2 regions of the Chengkuizengella sediminis genome follow, and region 1 is predicted to be linked to the other one. Evidence: predicted binding sites of a transcription regulator. Region 1 holds the regulator's gene; the other holds the start of a gene.
The links. The regulator Rex, encoded in region 1, represses fermentation and respiration genes when NADH is low (regulators of the CRP and FNR family bind a similar motif). The targets are predictions, from matches to a motif close to TTGTGAAATATTTCACAA.
Positions count from the first base shown of each region.

Region 2: EPK97_RS01695 (nitrate/nitrite transporter) is a predicted target of Rex. The motif match lies at 6,985-7,002, and genes of this name have one in related genera.

Region 1 covers NZ_SIJC01000002.1:373,195-381,649, reverse strand. Annotated here, with positions in the region: gene EPK97_RS06385 (CPBP family intramembrane glutamic endopeptidase) at 1-716, opposite strand, end outside; gene EPK97_RS06380 (redox-sensing transcriptional repressor Rex) at 775-1,389, opposite strand; gene dinG (ATP-dependent DNA helicase DinG) at 1,416-4,265, opposite strand; gene EPK97_RS06370 (tetratricopeptide repeat protein) at 4,514-5,104, opposite strand; gene panD (aspartate 1-decarboxylase) at 5,347-5,730, opposite strand; gene panC (pantoate--beta-alanine ligase) at 5,723-6,643, opposite strand; gene panB (3-methyl-2-oxobutanoate hydroxymethyltransferase) at 6,675-7,520, opposite strand; gene EPK97_RS06350 (biotin--[acetyl-CoA-carboxylase] ligase) at 7,880-8,455, opposite strand, start outside.
Region 2 covers NZ_SIJC01000001.1:342,534-350,988, forward strand. Annotated here, with positions in the region: gene priA (primosomal protein N') at 1-201, opposite strand, end outside; gene coaBC (bifunctional phosphopantothenoylcysteine decarboxylase/phosphopantothenate--cysteine ligase CoaBC) at 219-1,421, opposite strand; gene rpoZ (DNA-directed RNA polymerase subunit omega) at 1,537-1,734, opposite strand; gene gmk (guanylate kinase) at 1,737-2,339, opposite strand; gene remA (extracellular matrix/biofilm regulator RemA) at 2,354-2,614, opposite strand; gene EPK97_RS01685 (YicC/YloC family endoribonuclease) at 2,680-3,561, opposite strand; gene EPK97_RS01690 (bifunctional homocysteine S-methyltransferase/methylenetetrahydrofolate reductase) at 3,590-5,473, opposite strand; gene EPK97_RS01695 (nitrate/nitrite transporter) at 5,717-6,919, opposite strand; gene dapF (diaminopimelate epimerase) at 7,112-7,945, opposite strand; gene EPK97_RS01705 (calcium-translocating P-type ATPase, SERCA-type) at 8,268-8,455, opposite strand, start outside.

The DNA of each region.
Region 1 (8,455 bases):
ATATTTCCCTGAAAATAATTCCAAGTCAAATGTATCCCAATTGGCATCCAAAGCCCACCGCTAACTTCCCTGCTAACCGCAAGTAATACACCAGCTAAAAATATATTGATCAGCGGAATTGGGGAGTCAAATACAGATAAATTTAACATATGTAATCCTGCAAAAATGAAACTTGAACTTAGTATAGCAGGCCATGCACCATAATGATATTTAAACAACCCTTGCAAATAACCTCTACAAAACAGCTCTTCATTTACAGCAGTTAAGATAAAAATCACTAATGCTAAAGCTAACTGAAACCACAATTGAGAATCAGAACGTACTGATTCAATCGTAATCCCACCCAATATCCAAATCATTAAAAATGAGATAGACATTAATAATATCCCTATTAGTGAACCAAAAAAAAACTGCTTTCCCCAATCACTCTGCTTCCATCCCATAAACCACTTCTGTTTTTTTTCAAATATTATATACATCAAAATAGCTGCGGATATAAAACCAAGAGCTTGAGGTATATACAAGACTAAAACAATCATCGGCTCTTTTAAGTTAACAGAACCCGCGATAGTTTCAAGGGCTACGGGATCATTGGATATTAAAACATAAAGACTTGTGGAGATTATTGTATATATAAATGTTATGAATAATGCCAATAATAAGCTTAATAAAACCTTACCAATTACTTTTAATAATGTATTATTCGTTTCTGACATAGGATGTTCCATCACCTCAGTTTGGATTGGATCTTATCTTTCTAAGATATCATCATTTCTAGTCTAAATAATATGCTAAGCTATGAAGCTCAGTTGTAAAATCTGCATGATGCACTTTAATTTCTGGAGGAACCTTTATAATTTTTGGTGCAAAGTTTAAAATGGCTTCAACACCAGCTTTCACAAAAGCATCCGCTACATTTTGTGCTTCACTGGCTGGAACAGTGATAATGCCTATTCTGATCTTTTGTGATTGAACGGTTTCTGTAAGCTCGTTCATTGGCTGAACGATTAAATTGTTAATTTTGCCCCCTACTTTTTCAGGGAAATCGTCAAATACAGCCGTGATTTTCATATTGCTCTTTAAATAAATATTATAATTACACAGTGCATGACCTAAATTACCTGCACCAACTAGTGCAACATGATTTGTCTGATCTAACTTCAATATCTGTTGAATTTTTTCAATAAGATAAGGTACATCATAACCGATTCCTTTTTTCCCAAACTCTCCAAAGTAATTAAGATCCTTACGTATCTGGGCAGGGTTCATACCTAATTTCTCTCCAAAATCTCTAGATGATACAGTTTGAATATTTCTAACATGTAATTCATTTAAAAACCTTAAATATATCGGGAGTCTTCTCACAACTGCTTCAGAAATTTTTTTCATTTCACACAACCTCTTTTCCTACTTCATCAATCCAAGAACCATTCTTGGATTCGTGGCACCATTTGCTCTGACTTCATATGTTCGATTTTAGGTTTTGGAAGTGAATACAGAAAATGTTTACCATATTGTGTATGAATAACTCGGGTATCATATATAATGACGACACCTTTATCTTTTTCAGTGCGAATGAGTCTTCCAAACCCCTGTTTAAACCTTATGACTGCTTGAGGAACAGAATACTTCATAAACGGATTTTGCTTTTTTTCCTTTAAATAATCACATTTTGCCTCAACAACAGGATCATTCGGAGGCTGGAATGGTAATCTAACAATGACCAAACAGCTAAGTGCTTCACCTGGAATATCTACACCTTCCCAGAAACTGCTTGCACCTAGTAATATACTTTTATCACTTTTTTGGAACATACGTGTTAATTTACTTCTGTTTCCTGAATCTACACCTTGACCTAATATTTGAAAACCTTGCGGTTTTAAAACCTCCTTTAGTTTCTCATATACCTGCTTAAGCATTCGGTAGGATGTGAATAATACAAGCATTCTACCTTGTGTTTCTATAGCTACTTCAACTAAAGAATTTGTTAAGCTTTGTATAAAATGTTCATCTCCATCAGCACCTCGAATAGCTGGAAAGTCTCTTGGTATACAAACTAAGGACTGATCTCGATAATTAAAAGCTGTAGGAAGCTGAACAGCACGAAGTTTTTCATTTTTCAAATCTTCTTCTAAACCAATCTGTTCCAATGAATATTGAAAAGATTCATTAACAGACATTGTCGCTGATGTCATTATTATACTATTTTTCACTTCAAAAAAGTTTTGTTTCAATATTTCACTTACATCAATAGGTACTCGTTTTAATTGGATTGATTTTTGTTTAAAATGAGCATTTGCTTCTATCCAATAAACTTCATTGTAGTCATTCATTTGCACAAACAATCTAAGATCGTCCCTAAATTGAAACAAATCTTTCATTGCACCGGATAGATCCGTTGATAAACTTTGAAAATCATATTCATCTTGATATTCTTTTAATATAGTTAACAATTCATTACATGTTTTCAAAACTTCGTTTAATTCTAGGTATATGTTTTGTTCAGTAGTTTTAATCGAACTCCAAGATTCAGGCAGTTGATCAACTTTTAAACGAAGTACGACTTGTCCAGCTTCAATAGAAGAGGTATTTCGTTTATTTATGATAACATCATAAAACAAGCCAGATAAAATGTCCCATTCTTCTTTAATTTGTATTAGTTTTTCATAGGTTTTATCTATTTTCCCTGTAAATATATGACCATCTATTTCCTCCATATGCTCCAGTTGAAAACGAAGCTGAGGCAATAAACCATTTTTGCTATCTTTAAAAAGCCAAGTGAATATTCGAATCAATGAAAAATAAGTAAGATTACTTCCCAAATGATGACTGGCTACTTGTTCAAAGTGATGGGCCTCATCAATGACAAGATGACCATAAGAAGGCAACAAGCGATTTTCTGCAATAACATCTGTCATGATCATAGAATGATTTGTAATGATTACATCCGCTTGATTTGCCTGATATTTAGCGCGATGATAAAAGCATTTTTTAAACCATGGACATGATCGATTCAAGCAAGAATCAGCATCACTTGCTACATCCATCCAAAATTCCTTCCCCTTATTTCCAAATGAAACTTCCTCATCATCTCCGTGATTCGTTTCACTTAACCATACTATCATTTGCCCCGCTGTAATACGATCTTCACGTGTATCTGCAATATCCTTTAAATTAATTTTACTTTCAAATTTCCTTAGACAAAGATAATGATTCCTACCTTTTAATACAGCTGCTCGAAAATGAGCAGGAAAAATCTTATGAAGTAATGGAATATCACGTTCCATGAGCTGTGCTTGTAAATTGATGGTATTTGTACTTACTAAAATGGTTTCATGATTCATCAAACCATAATAAATTGAAGGAATTAAATACCCTAGAGATTTTCCTGTTCCTGTACTTGCTTCAATCATTAAATGTTGTTCATTTTCAAATGATTCATATATCTCATGAATCATTTGTTCCTGAGCAGGTCGTTCTTTATAGGATTCAAACTGTTCATTTAATGAATCCTTTATTTCATCTATGAAATGTTCAAAGGATGGGTTTAAGTTAGAGGGTTCAGACTGGTTCAAATTTGAATCAGAAGAATCATCAGCCCAGTCATTCACGTTTAAAGCAAATTGTCTATAGTATTTATTTGTGTTTGTATCTAAGCTTGTTTCAAGTTCCACTTCTGCTTTCAATTCGTGAATAAACCAAGCCAAATCATCAGTAATTGGTTCAAAAATTTGAGCGATCCTTTGTACAGTTAACAAAGGTAAGTTAAAAAAACGATCAAGGCTTTGTAATAAAATATTTGCTGTAGCAAGTGCATCACTATCTGCTTGATGAGGCCTTTCATGGTTAATTCCCAATGAATCAGAAACCATAGACAACTGCAAACTTGTCATATCAGGATACATTAAGCGCAGTAAATCTATGGTATCTAATACTTTCCCATTAAAGGTTGAATATCCTGCTTCTTCCAAAGCTTTTTGTAATAAATTATAATCAAATGCGGCATGATGAGCAACCAATATGCTGTCGCTCAACATGGGTTGAAATTGATCGATTACTTCGTTAATTAAAGGAGCATCCCCCACCATCTCATCAGAAATTCCTGTTAATTCAGTGATAAATGTAGGTATTTCTCTTTCAGGATTCACGAACGATGTATAAGTATCAGTAATTGTTTTATTTTCTATAATAACAAGTCCAACTTGTATAATACGATCTTCAGATTGATTTCCGGTTGTTTCAAAATCTAAAACTGCAAATTTCATCTTTAATGTTTCCTTCCCTTCTAAAACCTGTTCAAAAAGTTCAGTTTTCAGCACCGAGAGAAGGTGACTTGAACCTGTAGAAGCTGGAGCGGAGTGTAGGGTGTTTTCTACATGAGCACCGGACTTCAAAGGTGAATGTCAGATTCGACGTCGAGTAAACCTCCTCGAGATACTTCGTGATCAAAAGGGAACTTTTTGAACTACCTCTTCTAAAACCAAGTACTCCATTAAAGGATATCAAAAAATGCCTAAGAAAGGGAATAAAAACTTAATGCAGGGTCAATTTTTTTAGCCATATTAAAATATTCCTCTGCTTTTTCCACATTTTTACGAAACATTTGAATACATCCCATTGCGTTGTATGAAATGGCATTGATTTTATCATCCTCAGAAACAGAAGTCACAAACTGAAAATGATTGTATGCTTCATTTTTTTCTCCAAGTTCTAAATAAGACAATGCTAAAAAAACTCTAGTTAATAAAAATTCTGGATGTTCACTAACTGTTTTATTAAATTGTTCAACGGCCTGATTATACATCAAAAGTTTAAAATAACCGAGTCCTTTTTGAAAATAATCGCTATTAATTTCTTGTATAAACGAGCTTTCCTTTTTTGACGTGATGGATAAGGAAGGCTTTGGAAGATCTAAATGTACCTCATTAAACTTATCCATTTTTTCTTCAAACAGTAACCATTCTTCAATGAATGTATTACTCATTTCTTTTAAAGCTTTAATCTGTTCATGTAATTCCCCTTTTTTATCATCTGTAGCTGCTGAGTATTCAATCATGATTTCGTCCATAACTTGATTCATTGAATCAAACAATTCCCTGAACATGGGTACATCCCTACCTTCAGTGATCTGCCAACTTATGGATAAGCTGGTGTCGACGTTCAACACATGGGCGTGTTAGATTTTAGTCGAGGAACATTATATTCAACTCTATAGAAGTGATTTGTTCTTATTTGTGACTTTCCAGCTCATGGATGAGCTGGTATCGACGTTAACCATATGGATGTGGTTGTTTATTAATCGAGGTACATTAATACTTTGGAGCAATTAAAAACAAACACTTCGTCCTACACGATAGTAGCATGAATTTCTTCAGCCATGAGATCCTCGATTTTATTATCCTGCCCCATTATTGCAACTTTAGGTTGGAAAGTTCTAGCCTCTTCTTCAGACATCATGGCATAAGCAATCACAATGACGGTATCTCTAGGTTGAACTAACCTTGCTGCGGCTCCATTTAAACAAATGACCCCTGATCCACGCTCCCCTTTTATCACATACGTTTCTAATCGGGCACCGTTATTGTTATTCACAACTTGTACCTTTTCATTTGGCAACAAATCCACTGCCTCCATTAAATCTTCAGCAATCGTTATACTACCGACATAATTTAAATTTGCTTCGGTAACCGTTGCTCTATGCAATTTAGATTTCATCATTGTTCTAAACATATACAATTCCTCCTAAATCAGGTTGTCTTTTAACATTCATTGTATTATTCGAATAAATTCGATTATCTATAAGTCTTGTTTTTCCAAACTTTACTGCTAAAGCAATAATAATTTCTTTCTCTGCTAAAAGTTGAGAAACAGAATCATTTCCTTCTATAGGTTGCAAATCAGGATAAGACAAAATCTCTATATAATCAATCATAGCCAAGGGAGCAGAAGTAATATGATCATACAAGTGTCTTTCCAGCTCTTCAATGGTTACGTTCTTCTCATCAATCCAAAGTTCAGACTGATCTAATGCTTCAAATAGTTTAATGGCTTGTACTCTTTCGTCGTCATTTAAATAAACGTTTCTTGAACTAAGAGCTAACCCATCTTTTTCACGTACGATTGGACATGGTACGATTTCAACATTCATATTTAAGTCAAATACCATCTGTTCAATTACCGCGACCTGTTGAGCATCTTTTTGTCCAAAATATGCTTTATCAGGTTCCACAATATTTAATAATTTCATAACAACAGTAGATACCCCATCAAAATGCCCAGGTCTTGAAGCACCACACAAACGTGAAGTGAGATTTGAAACTGAAACTTTTGTATACACTTCAGATGGATACATTTCTTCAACTGATGGTGAAAAAACAACATCAACATTCACATCTTTTGCAATTTGTAAGTCACGATTAATGTCTCTTGGGTAGACTTCAAAATCCTCATTTGGTCCAAATTGCAAAGGATTTACAAAAATACTTAAAATAACAATGTCACATTCTGATTTTGCCTTTTGCATTAAACTCTTGTGACCCTCATGTAAATATCCCATTGTTGGAACAAAACCAATGGTTTGTTTTTGTTCTTTTTTATGATATATAAATTGTTTTAATTGCAAAATTGTACTCATCACTTCCATGATAATAACCACCTACTTTCAGCTGTGTTGATTATATATTTAGGATATCCTTTAATACATCAGAATCCATATGAAAAACATGATTTTCACTTGGGAATGTATGGTTTTTCGTTTCTTGAACAAATTGCCCAATTCCATTCTTTATTTCCGCACCAACATTTGCATATGCTTTTACAAATTTAGGTTGCATAGGTGATGCATATTGTAATAAATCATGGAATACTAATACTTGACCGTCACAACCTCGTCCAGCTCCAATGCCAATCGTTGGGATGGAAATCGCTTCTGTAATATATGAAGCTAATTCTTCTGGAACCATTTCTAATACAACCGCAAAAGCACCCGCTTGTTCTAAAGCCTTTGCATCTTCGATTAATTTTTTTGCTTGCTCAGGTTGTCTACCTTGAACCTTGTAACCACCTAATTGATTTACAGCTTGTGGTGTTAAACCAATGTGTCCCATCACTGGAATGCCTGCTTTCACACAGGAAGACATGGATTCACTTATTTCAATTCCACCTTCCATTTTTACAGCTTTTGCAGACCCCTCTTGCATAATTCTTGCAGCATTTCTTAATGTATAATCAATACTTCCATGATAGCTTAAAAAAGGCATATCCGTTAAAACAAAGCTGTTTTTCGCAGCACGTGCAACCGCTTTCGTATGATGAATCATATCATCCATAGTAACTGGGATTGTTGAGTCATATCCTAAAACGACCATACCTAAAGAATCCCCTACAAAAATAATATCCGCTTCTGCTTCTTCAGCAAGTTTCGCAGAAGGATAGTCATAAGCCGTTACCATAGCGATGGGTTCTTTTTCATTTTTCATTTTTTTCATTGCCGTTGTGCTTAATATTTTTCGATATTCCATATCTAACACCTCATTTAATTTATTACAATGAGATACTCTCACCCCAAAAAATAAGAAGCAAAATCGTAGTTGTTAAATCATATTACTATTCGGGGACCCCGATAGAACAATAAACAATTCTTTTGCTTGGAGTATATAAAAAACCTTATAGTCAAAGACTAAAAGGTTTTCATAAGCATATATAATAGAACAAATACTTTACATTCAAAAGTATAAGTATAATCTATTTGTTTATGCGATGATCCTTCTGTCTCGGTCCAACTTTGGCTCAGAGCAGAATCCAACACTGCAAAAGTTATGTTATTGTAAGTATACTAAGGAGTGCAATTCTCAACAGATATCGCCTCATTGTATTTCAATTATACCAAACTTAAACTGACATCACCAGAGTATATTTTATGTTCTTTTCCTTCATCGTCTGTAATCATTAACGCGCCCATTTCGTCCATTCCATGTGCTTTCCCTTTTACAAGACCTTGATGTGTTTGTACTTGAATCGGACAATGCAAACAAATCGATAAAGCCTCCCATAAAATACGAATCGGGGCAAAACCTTCACTCAAATATAACAAATAAAGTTCTTCCATTTCATTAAATAAAGATATAAGCAACTCTTCTCTATTACATTCAATACCTGTCTCAATACATAAAGAAGTCATCTTATCTTTTAATTCTTCTGGAATGTCTTCTTGTTGTAAGTTCACACTAATTCCAATGCCAGCTATAACATGTTTTACACGTTCATCCTCAGCACTAGATTCAAGTAAAATACCACACATTTTTTTCCCATTTATATATAAATCATTTGGCCATTTGATTCCCACTTCAACATCTAACAACTTTTTAATAACACGGCAAACCGCAACTGAAATTAAGAGTGTTAATTGATGAATAAATTGGAGTGGAATATGTGGTTTTAAAATCATGCTCATCCA
Region 2 (8,455 bases), on a different contig from region 1:
TTCAATGCTTTTCATCTTACGATCATCAACTTCGCTTTCTTCTAATAACCCAATAACAAAACCTTGAATCATTCTCGGACCAAACCGTACAGCAACCCTACTCCCAATTTCTACCCAATCGGTTAAAGATGGCGGGACCTTATAATCAAATGGACGATTGGTTTGTTTTGAAGGAACATCAACGATGACACGAGCATACATGGTTTAAAATCACCACCTTACGACATTTTTGAAGCAGCAATTTTAAGAATTTGTTCTGAAACTTGCTCTTTGGATAAGAGTGGCATTTCTTCGATTAATCCCATTTTATCATATAGATTCACCTTATTTGTATCTGTACCAAAACCAGCACCAAGAGCTGTCACATCATTTGCAACAAGCATATCACAATTTTTATTTTTCAATTTTTCAAGTGCATATTTTTCTAGATCATTTGTTTCTGCAGCAAAACCAATTAAAAACTGGTTTGTTTTTAATTCACCTAATTTTTTTAATATATCTGGATTTTTTTGAAGTCTTATTGTTAAAGTATCATCTGATTTCTTTATTTTTTTTTCATATTGTTCTATGGGACGATAATCAGCGACTGCAGCGGCTTTAATCACGATATCCATCTCATCATATCGGCTTAATACAGCTTGATACATGTCTTCTGTTGTTTTAACACATACATTCTCCACTCCATCTAACACTTTTAAATGAGTGTTTGCTGAGACTAACACGACTTCTGCCCCCATTTTATAAGCCGCTTCTGCTAACGAAAACCCCATTTTACCAGAAGAATCATTTGTAATATATCGAACTGGATCTATGCGCTCTAAAGTCCCCCCGGCAGTAACTAAAACACGTTTTCCTTTCAGCAATTGAGAAGACTCAAAAGTCAGAAAATGCTGCTGTACAGCCTCATATATGGTTTCTGGCTCAGCTAATCTGCCTTCACCAACATACCCGCAGGCTAATTGACCCGTACCAGGACTCACAAATTGAATACCGCGTTGCTCCAGTATTTGCATATTTTTTTGTACGGCAGGATGTGCATACATATGTACATTCATAGCAGGTGCTATCATGATAGGAGCCATCGTAGCTAATAATGTAGTGCTGAGCATATCATCCGCTAAACCATGTGCTATTTTGGCAATAATATTTGCAGTAGCTGGGGCAACTAATACCAAATCTGCACGATCAGCTAAATCGATATGAGAAACGACAGCCGCATCTTTTTCATCGAATATATCTACGATTACAGGATTTCGAGATAACGTTTGTAATGTTAATGGTTGGATAAATTGTGTTGCAGATTCAGTCATAATAACATGAACATTCGCTCCACCTTGAACTAACTTACTACATAAAGAAGCTGCCTTATATGCTGCAATACCTCCGCTAATCCCAAGTACGATTGTTTTACTTTTCAACATATAAATCTCCCTACTTTCCTAAAGATCAAAAGCTCTTATCGGAACATCCCGAAGAGATCGTCGCGAGTAATCAAAAAAATAACAACCCTCAGGTTGTTTAAAAAATGAAGTATTTTTAATTGTTTTCTATGATTAGAATGTGATCATTATAAATCTCTTCTAATGCCTTACCAACATATTTATGTGATTTTACTTTTTCTAATTTTACATGCTTGCCATCTCGAAGTAATCTCGCTTCTTTAGAAACGGCTACAACAAGTGAATATTTGCTATCAATTCTATCAACAATTTCATCAATGGATGGATATAACATCATTACACCTCTTCTTTTGTTTTGTTCTCAATAAATCGAAATCTTTTACAATGTTCTGCTACAATAATAGATTCTACCTTTGCACATGCATTTTTTATCTTATCATTGACCACAGCATAATCATAATGTTTCAATAATTCAATTTCCTCTTGAGCCATAGTTAATCGATGTTTTATGATATCTGCTGACTCAGTTCCTCTTCCTTCAATACGATTTTTCAACTCATCAATCGAAGGAGGAACTAGAAATATATAGACAGCTTCAGGAAATTTCTCCTTTACTTTCAAAGCACCTTGCACATCTATTTCTAATATAATGTCTTCACCAGAATCAATCGTTTTTTTCACAAAATCAATGGGAGTTCCGTAATAATTATCAACGTACTCTGCCCATTCTAAAAGCTCATTATTTTGTATCATCTTTTGAAATTCTTCTTTTGATTTGAAGAAATAGTTCACACCATCAACTTCGCCTTTACGAGGCTGTCTAGTAGTAGCTGATATTGAATAAATAAGTTCAGGTTTTTGTCTTCGCAGTGCTGCACATACTGTCCCTTTTCCTACACCAGAAGGACCGGACAATACAATTAATAATCCTTTATCCATAACACTCTCCATAATTATTCGTCTTCATCTTCTTTATTACTTGTAAGTCTTTGGGCTACTGTTTCAGGTTGCACAGCAGATAATATCACATGATCACTATCTGTTAATATCACAGCACGTGTTCGACGTCCATATGTAGCATCAATCAGCATATGGCGGTCACGTGCTTCTTGAATAATTCTTTTAATGGGTGCCGACTCTGGACTGACTATAGAAATAATACGATTTGCAGAAACAATATTACCAAAACCAATATTAATAAGTTTTATACCCATTTCAGTTCCTCCCTATTACCTATTCACAGATTACCTCTTTGATATACATATGAAGATCATGGCTTTCATTGAATATTTTGAACTTGTTCTCTAATTTTCTCTAGTTCTGCTTTCAAATCAACGACTTTGTTTGTGATTTCGGTAAAATTAGACTTTGATCCGATCGTATTAACTTCTCTGTTCATTTCTTGGATCAAAAAGTCAAGCTTGCGCCCAACAGGCTCATCTTGATTAAACAATGTATTAAATTGCTCAAAATGACTTAACAAACGGGTTAACTCTTCATCTATATTAGCACGTTCTGCAATTAAGGCAACCTCCATAGTAAAACGAGATTCATCTAATTGTTTGTCATAAACTTCTTGAATTCTCTGTAATAATCTTTCACGCATTTGTTCAACTGCTGATAGTGCCATAGACTGAATTTGTGTATGGAGTTCCTCCATCACTTGTACTCGTTTCATTAAATCTTTGCGTAAATGACTTCCTTCTTTCGATCTCATTTCTAATAATTGATGCAAAGCTTCCTCTAAACAATCCGAAATGATTTGATTCATCAATTCATCTTGATCAGGTAGATTTTTACGCAATGAAACTAGATCAGGAATAAGCATAAGATCTTTTAGCGATAATGAATCTTGTAGTTTATAACGAGTTTTAAGCTGATCAGCAGCTTGAAAATAATGATCTGCTAGTTGCCAGTTTATCTCCACTTGTTGCTCAGTGTGGGAATCCTGCTGTTCTATTGTCATAAATACTTCTACACGACCACGCTGAATCCTTTTTTGAATGATTGTTTTTAACTTTTCTTCAAGTGCCAACCATTCACGAGGCATTTTTATTTTAATTTCACGATAACGGTGGTTGACTGTTTTTATATCAATTTGAATTTGATAACCTTTCATCAACCGGATGGCTTGACCAAAACCAGTCATACTTTGTAACATTTAGACACATCCAATATTTTATTTTAATTCATTTTGAGATTGGGTACAAGTAATGATCGTAACGATTTGTTTTTACCCATACATATTGCGTTAAATCAGCAGTCATTTTGTAAGACATAAAAGGTGTGATCAAATAAATACCTTTGAAATAATTTACAGCCACATCTAATAATTCCTTTGCTATTTCTACACCTTCTCTTCTACCCTCTTCGCCTGATAAACCTGCCATTCTTTTTCTTACTTCATCTGACAATTGTATTCCAGGCACTTCATTGTGAAGATATTCTGCATTTCGCTCACTTGCAAGTGGCATAATCCCTATGAAAATAGGAGTATTTAAATGTTTGGTAACTTCATATACATCTTCGATTAAATTGGGGTCATAAACAGGCTGGGTCATAATATAATCAGCTCCAGCGTCAATTTTTCTTTCAAGTCGTTTTACCGCTTTATCCAAATGTTTTACATTTGGATTAAAGGCAGCTCCTACTACAAAATTTGCTTTTTGCTTTAGTGGTCTTCCTGAAAAAGAAATGCCTTCATTAAGCTGTTTAATCATTCTAATCATTTCAAAGGAAGTAGTATCATACACAGAACTAGAACCTGGTAAATCACCAAATCTAGCCGGATCACCTGTTACCGCTAAAACATGATCAATACCTAGAGCATGCAGCCCCATCATATGAGTCTGAGAACCTATCAAATTACGGTCACGACAAGCAATATGCACTAATGGACGGACATCATGTTTTTCCTTAATTAACTGTCCTAAAGCTAAATTACTCATTCTTGTCACTGCTAATGAATTATCTGCCATAGTCACGGCATCTGCACCCACTTGTTTTAAAGCTTCTGCCCCTGACATGAACTTGCTTATATCCAAATCTCTCGGTGGATCCAACTCAACGATAACTGTATGTCTTTGTTTAACAATTTCAACAATGGAAGGTTCTTTTTCTTCTATTATATTGTTAAAAACGCTAGTTTTATGATGAACTATTGAATCTTTAGTAGGTCTGGTAGGTAGTGGAATGTGGTCTTGTGGATCAAAACCTTTAAGTGCATCAGTAATTGCACTAACATGCTCAGGTGTAGTTCCACAGCAGCCACCGATAATTTTAGCTCCTAACTTGGCAAAACGCAATGCACTTTGAGCAAAGTATTCTGGTGAAGCCATGTAAGTATATTCCCCATCCACATAATCCGGAATTCCTGCATTTGGAAAAACAGATAACGGCACTTCTTCTTGAGGAGAAACATTCTCCAATGTTCTTAACATCAAATTAGGACCACTTCGACAGTTTAATCCCACAATATCAGCGCCTTGTTCTCTAACTTGACGAAATGCTTCTGATATAAAAAACCCATCAGATGTACGTCCTGCATCCTCAATAGCAAATTGACAAATGATTGGAAGATCACTCTTTGAACGAATGATTTGTATAGGTATAATTGCCTCTTCTAAATCAAAAAAAGTTTCTAGAATAAATCCATCTACTATTCCATTTAATAAAGCATCAACTTGTTCTTCAAAATCTTTTCTTAATTGTTCTGTTGTGATGTTATTTCGACGACCAGCTCGAATGGAGCCAATAGCCCCGACAACATATGCATCCTCACCAACAGCACTTCGAGCAATTTCTACCCCAGCACGGTTAATGGCTTTCACTTCATTTTCTAAACCATATTTAGATAACTTTTCTCTAGTTGCAGTAAATGTATTAGTTTCAATCAAACGAGCTCCTGCTTCATAATATTTACGATGCACGTCCGCTATGACATCAGGTCTAATCATATTAAACTCTTCATACGAAATACCTACTGGAAATCCAAGGTTATATAAATAGGTTCCCATTGCGCCATCACCGGTAATAATATTGTTTTTAAGTAGTTCGCGCAAATCTGGTTTCATTTCCATCCCCCACATTTAAAATATTATACTTAAATGTATCATAAAACGGGTAGAAAGATAAGTAATTAAGCAAATCTTCTTATTAAAAACCCAGTATAAGTAATTGTTTAAAAATTTATGTTATAGCAAAAAAAGGACTGCTTTAAGTCGTTGATAAAATCTTAATAGACTTCCGACAATCCTTTTTTATCAGCTTATTGACACTAAATTTATTAAAACACTTATCTGTGATTTATCGATCATCTAAACTTTATTAACCATAACTTGAGCATTCCTAACTCGACTTGTTTTTTGCATAACTACTAATATAACAATTGCAACTAAAATAGTCCCAGATACCCACCAGAAGCCATAGGTGTATGTTCCAGTAAGTTCTTTGAAAGTACCTAATATATTGGGAAGGAAAAATCCTCCTAATCCACCAGCAGCCCCAACAAAGCCAGTTAAAAGTCCGACCTCTTTAGGAAATTGGACAGGGATAACTTGAAAGAGTGCTCCATTGGCTGCACCTAAAAATAGTAATGTTAAAAACAACATAGCTAATGCTACATAAACTGAAGGAAGCATACCTACTATCAATAATGTAATCATCGCACCACTAAATAAAAAAACTAATAAACGTAATCCTCCATATCTATCTGCGAAGTACCCTCCAATCGGACGTATAAAGCTACCTGCAAAAACACATAATGTAACAAAATCTCCAGCAGTAACCTTACTTACACCATACTGATCATAAAAGAATAAAGTTAAATAACCTGTTAAACCAACAAAACCACCAAAAGACAAACTATAAAAAAAGCTATACAACCATGTATGTTTATGTTTGATCACCTGCATGTATTCTGAAACTTTCATAGGTTTTACAGCTTTAGGATTATCTTTAGCTAATATAGTAAATACCACAAACGCAATGAGTAATGGTAAAAGTGCTATTCCAAAAACAGCCTGCCAACTGTACATTTCAGCTAACCGTGGTCCAAACAACGTTGCTATGACCGTACCACTATTACCCGCTCCTGCAATCCCCATGGCTAAACCTTGATGTTTTTTAGGATACCAACGACTTGCCAATGGTAACGCAACGGCAAAACTTGCTCCAGCGACACCAAGTAAAAATCCTAACATGTAAATTTGAGGAAGATTGTTTGCGAATAACCATCCCCATGTTAATGGGATCATCGTTAAAATCATACCGATTTGACCAATACGTTTTCCACCGAATCGATCTGCCATTAATCCCATAGGAATGCGTAATAAAGCTCCACCCAATACTGGAATCCCAACCATCATACCCTTTTCAAAATCGGAAAGTCCTAAATCCTCAACGATAAACGTACCTGTAGGACCAAGTAGAACCCATATCATAAAACTAATATCAAAATATAAAAATGAGGCAAATAATGTTGGGTTATGTCCACTTCTTAAAAATTCTTTTAATCTCATCCCACCCACACTCCTTAAATTAATGGTATTTCTTTTTAAATTGTAAGCGCGCCCAAGGAGTAAGGATGTGATATTTATCACAAATGATCATAAGTTCATAAAAAATTCATTTTATATACATGTTTAAATGTAGAAATCTGAAATAAAACCTCCCCACCACATTCTAGTGATTTGAAGGTTTCTTTGGTTATTTTAAAGAAGTTTTCCTCGGTACACTTCCTCAGCTGGACCCGTCATATATACATGATTATCTTCTTCATTCCATTCAATGAATAAATCCCCACCTTTTAAGGACACCGTTGCATTACGATCAGATTTTTCGTTTAAAACAGAAGCAACTACAGTTGCGCATGCTCCAGTTCCACAAGCTAATGTAGGACCAGCTCCTCTTTCCCATACACGCATATCCATGAAAGAAGTATCTCTTATCGAGACAAACTCCACATTAATTTTATTAGGAAATAGTGGGTGTTTTTCTAGTTTTGGACCCCATGTTGCTAAATCAAAATTCACTGCATCATCTACATAAATCACACAATGAGGATTTCCCATCGATACCGCTGTAAAATGAAATTGTCTACCTTCAACCTCTATAGGATAGTTCACTACAACATCTTGATCTATTGTAGTTGGTACTTGTTTCCCTTGTAATATTGGTTCTCCCATATCCACTTTTACGGTGTTCACTTTTCCTTGGTTTACGTTCAACCATACTTTTTGTGCACCCGCACCAATGGTTTCAATTGAAATTTCTGTTTTATTTGTTAATCCTTGATCGTATACATACTTTGCCACACAACGAATTGCATTTCCACACTGCTCAGCTTCTGAACCGTCCGAATTAATAATCCGCATCATAAAATCTGCCTTTTGTGATGGGAGAATATATACTAAACCATCTGCACCTATTCCAAAATATCTATTACAAACTTTAATCGCTAAATCTGAAGCTTTTTCTGGTAATTGTTTTTCCCCCGAAACAATAATGAAGTCGTTGCCTAAACCATTCATTTTTGTAAATTCCATTAAAATCACTCCTTCAATCTAATCTACAATAATTTAACATGATTGTTCAAGTAATAAAATAGATTTTAATACATTAATTTTGTATTCAGAAACGAAATCACTTTAAATAATACATTTTACATACCCATGCTTGTGAATCCAATCTCATTAAAAAGAACCTCCTAACCACTTACTAAGTGATTTTGAAAGTTCTTTAGATAATTAACCTTCATAGCTTTGCTTCACTTTTTGGATGTTTATATTCTGGGCCCCGCAAAAGTAATAGGATTAATCTTCCAGACTTATCCTCACTTTTGTGGGTATTGTTTTTCTGGGGTAAGTGTTACCTTGCCATCGGTTTGGAGCTAAATTTGATTCTTTTCTTTTTTCTAAACATTGTTTTAATTACACTTCCAGCCCCAAAGAAGAAACTCGGAATTCCTGCAAATACTAATACTAATGACCATTCATTTAAGCCCAAACCTACTGTTTTAAAAATAGGTTGAAGAGCGTCAATATATAATACACCTA